2 regions of the Pseudoalteromonas sp. 10-33 genome follow, and region 2 is predicted to be linked to the other one. Evidence: predicted binding sites of a transcription regulator. Region 2 holds the regulator's gene; the other holds the start of a gene.
What was found. Region 2 encodes FliA, which starts transcription of late flagellar genes. Its sites were predicted from a motif close to CTAAAGNTNNNNNNNNNNNNGCCGATA; they were not measured.
Positions count from the first base shown of each region.

Region 1 (3,424 bases), on a different contig from region 2:
TTAATGAGTGTCAGGTGGTAGTGACTCGTAAAGCTTATAAGCTGGGCTGCTAATTAAGCCCAGCTTTATAATTAAAAGAGTTATCTTACATCAATAGGGTCTGACTCTTTTGCCTTGCCTTGTAATATAGATATTTCAACTCGGCGATTCCGGCGTCTGTCTTCATTGGTATCGTTAGGAACTAGCGGCCTTGTTTCCGCACGGCCAACGACCATCATTCGTGTTTTATCAAATCCTTGAACTGTTTGTAATTCGCTGGCAACAGCCACTGCGCGCTTAGACGACAAATCCCAGTTATTAACGTATAACTCATTCGATACCTGGAAATCATCTGTATGCCCTGAAACAGTAATTTCCCCTGGCACGTCTTTTAAAAGCACACCAATATCCTGAATAATGGGTTTAAACTTAGGCTGTAAAAAAGCACTGCCCGAGGGAAACGAACCATTCTCACGAATTCGAATAATAATTTGCTGACCTAAAGACTCAAGCTCTATTGCACCATCTATTATTTGCTTCTCTAACTGCTGCGCTATTTTTTTAACGAGTTCATTTGTTTGCTCTTGATCTGCTGCAGATGTTGCTTGTTCAGATGATTGTTCTTGCGATGTGCTTCGAGACTCACCACCGCGCTTATCACCCCGCTGCTCTTGCCTACCGCCAGCGGAACTTTCATCACCGGCCTGAAACTCTAGCATTTGCTGGGTCATTTCAACGGTTTGCTGCTGAATGGTTTCTATTGGTGTAGGTTCTGGTTTACCTGGGGTGAATTCCATGGCGATAACTGATGTCCCTTTTGGGATATCTTTAACTTCAATTTTATTCTGTACACCAAAAGCAAACTTCATAGAGCCTGCTATTTGTTTAAATTTAAGTACATCCATTTCTGAGAATGCCAATAATAGTACAAAAAAGCACATCAACAACGACATTAAATCAGCAAATGTTCCCATCCACGCAGGCAAACCTGGGGGGGGACATTTGCACTCTTCATCAGACATGGTTACTCCTCGGTATCAACTTTACGTTTAGACTCAGCTAAGTAATTTTTCAAAATACCTTCTATCACTTTCGGATTTTGACCATCTTGAATCCCTAAAATAGCATCAAGAATTAAACGCTGATTCATTGCCTCTTCGTCTTTACGCAGTTCGAGTTTTACCTGAATTGGTATTGCTACAACGTTTGCTAAAAATGCACCATACAGAGTAGTCAATAGTGCCACGGCCATTGCAGGCCCGATAGCTTTAGGGTCGTCCATGTTTGATAACATGGCAACTAGGCCTATCAATGTACCAATCATCCCCATTGCAGGAGCTATATCGGCAAGTGATTTAAATAAGCCAGCACCGAGCTCGTGACGGGTGGTGGTTAGGGAAATATCTTTTTGAAGTGTGGCGCGCACAACGTCAGCGTCATGCCCATCAACAAGCATGTCAACGCCTTTACGCATAAATGGGTTTGGAATTTCAGCTTCTTCGAGTGCTAAAAAACCACCTTTACGAGCAGAATCTGCAAGCTCTACTGCTTTTTCAATTAACTCTTCAGGCGATTCAATTTTGAACATGAATGCCTTACCAACCACTTTACCTATCCCTAAAAATTGAGACATAGTGAAGTTTGATAAAACAATAAATAGCGAGCCACCAAATACAATTACACTTGAAGGCGCATCGGCAAACATGCCCATTTCACCGCTACTACTCATAAACATAGACATTACAATTAAGCCAATTGCGCCTAGGATCCCTATTATGGTTGCTAAATCCACATTTCCTCCAGAGATTTCATGTTTAAATGCCTTATCATAAACTTTTTATTATTAACTGCTTATCGGCAACATACTGAATTGCTTAAGTCGTTTTTGTAAATAAACATATAAAGTTATATTTATTATTTTATATCAAGTTAGGCACACAGCCTAATTATCGAGTTTTCTTAATAAATAACACAATCTAACACGCAATTAATCGTCCTAAATGTAAAAAACTCATATCATCCTTTGACCTAGTTTAGCATTCCCCCTAAAATTGGCTCCTAAATTTATTATGTAAGCTGAAATAAAGATGGCGACTAAAAAACCTGAAAACTTAAGTTTCGAAAAAGCACTAGAAGAATTATCAACAATTGTTAGTGAAATGGAACAAGGTGATTTATCGCTTGAACAATCATTGAAGCAGTTCGAGCGTGGTATCGCACTCGCTGGAGCGTCATCTGAAAAACTACAGCAAGCAGAACAAAAAGTATCTATTTTAATGGGTAATAGCGAAAAGTCAGCACTTACAAACTTTAATAACGATATGGAATAGTTGTGAGCATAAAAGACTATATTGAACGTGCTCAGATAGATGTAGCCACTACACTCAACCGCTACTTTGAACAGCCGCTCGATAGCGATAAAACCATAAAAGAAGCCACTCATTACAGCTTATTTAATGGTGGTAAAAGGCTACGCCCTTTTTTGGTGTACGCTGTTGGTGAAATGCTCGGTGCTAAAAAAAGTGACTTAGACGTTTTGGCTGCAGCCATAGAATGCATTCACAGTTACTCCTTAGTACACGACGACCTACCTGCTATGGATGATGACGATTTACGACGCGGCTACCCTACTTGTCATATTGTGTATGGCGAAGCGCAAGCTATTTTAGCCGGTGATGCATTACAAACTCTCGCCTTTGAACTTATAGCCACACACAACTTTAATTGCTCGGCGCAATCGCAAGTAAAAATGATTGCAGCTCTTGCGCATGCATCTGGTATTGAAGGTATGGTTGCGGGGCAAGGCTTAGACATTGCCGCAACTGACACAGTTGTTTCGGTACAAGAACTTGAACGCATCCACAAGTTAAAAACCGGTGCACTAATTAACTGTGCTATAACATTAGGTGCGCTGTGCAGTGAAAACGCAGATGAACAAACTTTAGAAAACTTGAGTATTTTTGGGTATGCTATAGGGCTGGCATTTCAAGTACACGACGATATTTTAGACGTGGAAGGTGACACCAATATATTAGGTAAACCACAAGGCTCAGATATAAAAGCGAATAAAGCGACATACCCAGCGTTATTAGGTATGCTAGGCGCTAAAGAAAAGGCGCAAAATTTAATAACACAAGCCCACGAAGCGTTAGCACTTATTGATGCAGATACAACGCTTCTTGCGTCGCTAGCAAATTACCTTATTGAACGTGACCATTAGTCGCAGCTTAAGCGTATTGCAAATAGCACTGACATTATTACTTAACATTCGTTGTTCACTCCCATTTGAAAGCGAATGTGATCGAAGGATATAAAAAAGCCATGACACTTGATAGTAGCAAGTATCCATTACTTAACTTGGTTGACAAACCAGCTCAATTACGAGACTTAGCGCAAGATAAACTTCCCGAGTTTAGCAATGAGCTACGTGAGTATTTACTTAACT
Region 1 covers NZ_LOFI01000008.1:59,182-62,605, reverse strand. The annotation lists gene ATS76_RS07075 (flagellar motor protein MotB) at 81-1,001, opposite strand; gene pomA (flagellar motor protein PomA) at 1,004-1,771, opposite strand; gene ATS76_RS07065 (exodeoxyribonuclease VII small subunit) at 2,067-2,309, shown strand; gene ispA ((2E,6E)-farnesyl diphosphate synthase) at 2,312-3,199, shown strand; gene dxs (1-deoxy-D-xylulose-5-phosphate synthase) at 3,301-3,424, shown strand, end outside.
Region 1: pomA (flagellar motor protein PomA) is a predicted target of FliA. The motif match lies at 1,832-1,858, and genes of this name have one in related genera.

Region 2 (3,424 bases):
ATGGCTAAAAACCCAGCACCACCTTTTACAGTGTGAAACCCTCTAAATATGGCATTGAGTAATTCGGTGTCTTCTGGATTGTTTTCCAGCTCAACTAACTGTTCAGATAAAAGCTCTAGGATTTCTCCTGCCTCTACAAGAAAGTCTTGTAAAATATCTTCATCGACTTCAAACATGCAGTTACTCTCCTCTTAGAAGCCCAAACTTGATAAAAGATCATCGACTTCATCTTGATCAGATACAACATCATTACGTGATTCTTTATCAATAATAGGGCCTTCTGGACCTGCTAAAGTTTGTTCGTCTAATGGTTCATTTGTTTTTTGTTGTTCTATTTTTTCGGCTTTACCGTCGTTTTGATCAGCAAAGGCAGTCAAAAGATGGATCAAGCTTTCTTCGACTTCTCTAACAAGCTCAATAACCCGGCGAATAACTTGCCCGGTTAAATCTTGATAGTCTTGCGCCATAAGTACATTTGTCATCAAACTTTGCAGCTCATCGGTTTTATGATGAGAATTGTTCATAAACTTATCAATGCTGTGGCATAACGATTTAAACTCTCCTAACTCAATCTCTCGATTCATTAGGCGATCCCATGTCGGTTTGATATGAGATATCTCATCCGCCAACTGCTGAGCAATTGGTAGGCTAGCCTCAACAGCATCCATTGTTTTATTTGCGGCATTTTCTGTCATTTCTATAACATAATTAAGCCGTTTTTTTGCATCTGGAATCGCATCGGTAGTTAAGTCAGTTAAGCGAGTGTCTAGCTCGAAGCTTTTTAAAGCTTCATGCAATTGACGGGTTAACTTTCCAACTTCAGCAAATATTTCAGATTGCTCCTTAGAAGCAGTATCTAAAATTAACTGATTGGCTTTGTCTTGCTCACCGTTTTCTAGATAAACAACGAGCTGACGAGCTTGTTCTAAAGTTATTTGAGGCGCAGCAAGTGCTGACATAAGCCTCTCCCCCTATCATTAGCCTAAACGTTCAAATACTTTTTCTAATTTAGTTTTGAGTGTTCCAGCAGTAAATGGCTTAACAATATAACCATTAACACCTGCCTGTGCTGCCGCTATAATTTGTTCTTTTTTAGCTTCAGCCGTTACCATCAATACCGGGATGTGTTTAAGCTTATCATCCGCACGTATTGCTCTTAGTAGGTCTATACCCTGCATTCCTGGCATATTCCAATCGGTAACAACAAAATCAAATACTTGATTTTGTAGCATTGGCAAAGCGGTTGACCCGTCGTCTGCTTCTTGAACATTAGTGAAACCTAAGTCACGCAACAGATTTTTAATAATACGTCTCATTGTTGAAAAATCGTCAACAACCAGAATTTTCATGTTTTTATCCAAAACATCCCCCAGTGAGGTCTTAACCTTGTTTACTTACTACTAATTTATCCAGTCATTGATTTTAGCTTTGAGCTTAATCATCGCCTGACCATGTATTTGACTTACACGCGATTCGCTTACATCGAGTATATGCCCTATTTCTTTTAAATTCATTTCATCGTTATAGTACAAAGACAGCACCATTGCATCTCGTTCTGGCAAAGATTTTATCGCACCTAATAAAGACTCATTAAACCGCTCATTTTTAACGTTATTAAACGGTTTGTCTAGCGCTAAATCTTGATCAACTGGACTGATGACATCCTCGTCGACACCAAGGTCTTCTATACCTAGTACTTTACTTGCATTTACATCGTTTAAGATATGATGGTACTCATTTAACGAAATTTCAAGTTTTTCAGCAACTTCTATATCTGTAGGCTCACGGCTTAAGCTTTTTTCTAAAAAAGCAATTGTTTCAGCCACCAAACGGCTTTTGCGATGCACTGAACGGGGTGCCCAATCGCCACGTCGCATTTCGTCAAGCATTGCCCCACGAATACGAATCCCTGCAAACGTTTCAAAGCTGGCGCCTTTGGTTGCATCAAAGCTCTTAGATGCTTCAATCAGGCCAATCATGCCTGATTGTATTAAATCGTCCAGCTGAACGCTGGCAGGTAAACGCGCTATAAGGTGACATGCCACTTTTTTGACGAGTGATGCATGTTTTTCAACAATCACATTTAAATTTTGTGCTGATTGATATCCCATAACTTTATTCACCAATGTTGTCATAATTAGCCGTTTACTAGTTTCTCTATGAAAAACTCCAGATGACCCGATGGTTGGTTAGGTATTGGCCATTTAACTGCTTTTGTTGCTAGCGCTTGAAACGCCAGTGCCGCAGGCGAATTTGGAAAAAGTTCTACAATAACTTTTTGACGGCGTGTTGCCTTACGCATATTTTCGTCGTAGGGAACCGTTGCAACCAAGTCCATTGATACATCTAAAAAACGATCGGTTACTTTGGAAAGTTTTGCAAATAACTCTTGCCCTTCACGCATGCTGCGGACCATATTTGCAACAATTTTAAATTTATATACACCATGCTCACGGCTCAATACTTTTATCAGCGCGTAGGCATCTGTTATTGATGTGGGCTCGTCGCATACAACAACCATGACATCTTGTGCTGCGCGAGAAAAACTCAGCACCATGTCAGAAATACCTGCAGCGGTATCTACAATTAAAATATCAAATTCTGTATTTAATTCGCTAAAAGCTCTGATGAGTCCCGCATGCTCTGAAGGCGACAATTCAACCATACTTTGAGAGCCCGACGTTGCGGGTACAATTTTAATACCTGCGGGGCCTTCAACTAGAATTTCATCGAGTTCGCATTCACCAGATAAAACATGTGATAAGTTACGTTCAACACGCAGTCCTAGCATAACGTCACAGTTTGCTAAGCCTAAATCGGCATCAAGAACCAATACTCTGTTACCTTGCTGGCCTAATGCAATTGCAGTATTAAGAGAAACATTTGTTTTTCCTACTCCACCTTTACCGCCAGTGACAGCGATAACTTTTACGCCGTTGTTATTGTTTTGACTCATTTTGCGCAGGCCACTTGCTTGATCTAATACTGTGTTAATCATACATCCCTACTGTGCTTGGCGCCACTGCTTGGTGCCTTGAATGTTGTGCTTTTGCTCTTTTTAAATAGAGTTGCTCAGCCTTTTTAACTAGTTTTTCAGCATTTGCAACTCGAATATCTTCTGGTACTCGTTGACCGTTAGTAAGATACCCTATTGGAAGGCGATTTTGAATCGCAATACTAATAATCTCACCTAAACTTAAAGATTCGTCTAATTTGGTGAATATACAACCACTTAACTGCACTTTCTTAAAGTGTCTAACGGTTTCTTGCAACACGTGTATTTGCGATGTTGCACTGAGCACTAAATAACTACGAATATCAACGCGCTGGTTACGCATAAGAGTATTAAGCTGCTCAGTTAAACGTAAGTCGCGTTGGCTCATACCCGCAGTATCAATTAATACTAGTCGTTTATTTCGTAAAT
Region 2 covers NZ_LOFI01000001.1:671,046-674,469, reverse strand. The annotation lists gene ATS76_RS03120 (chemotaxis protein CheA) at 1-176, opposite strand, end outside; gene ATS76_RS03115 (protein phosphatase CheZ) at 192-959, opposite strand; gene cheY (chemotaxis response regulator CheY) at 978-1,361, opposite strand; gene ATS76_RS03105 (RNA polymerase sigma factor FliA) at 1,401-2,111, opposite strand; gene ATS76_RS03100 (MinD/ParA family ATP-binding protein) at 2,138-2,998, opposite strand; gene flhF (flagellar biosynthesis protein FlhF) at 2,991-3,424, opposite strand, start outside.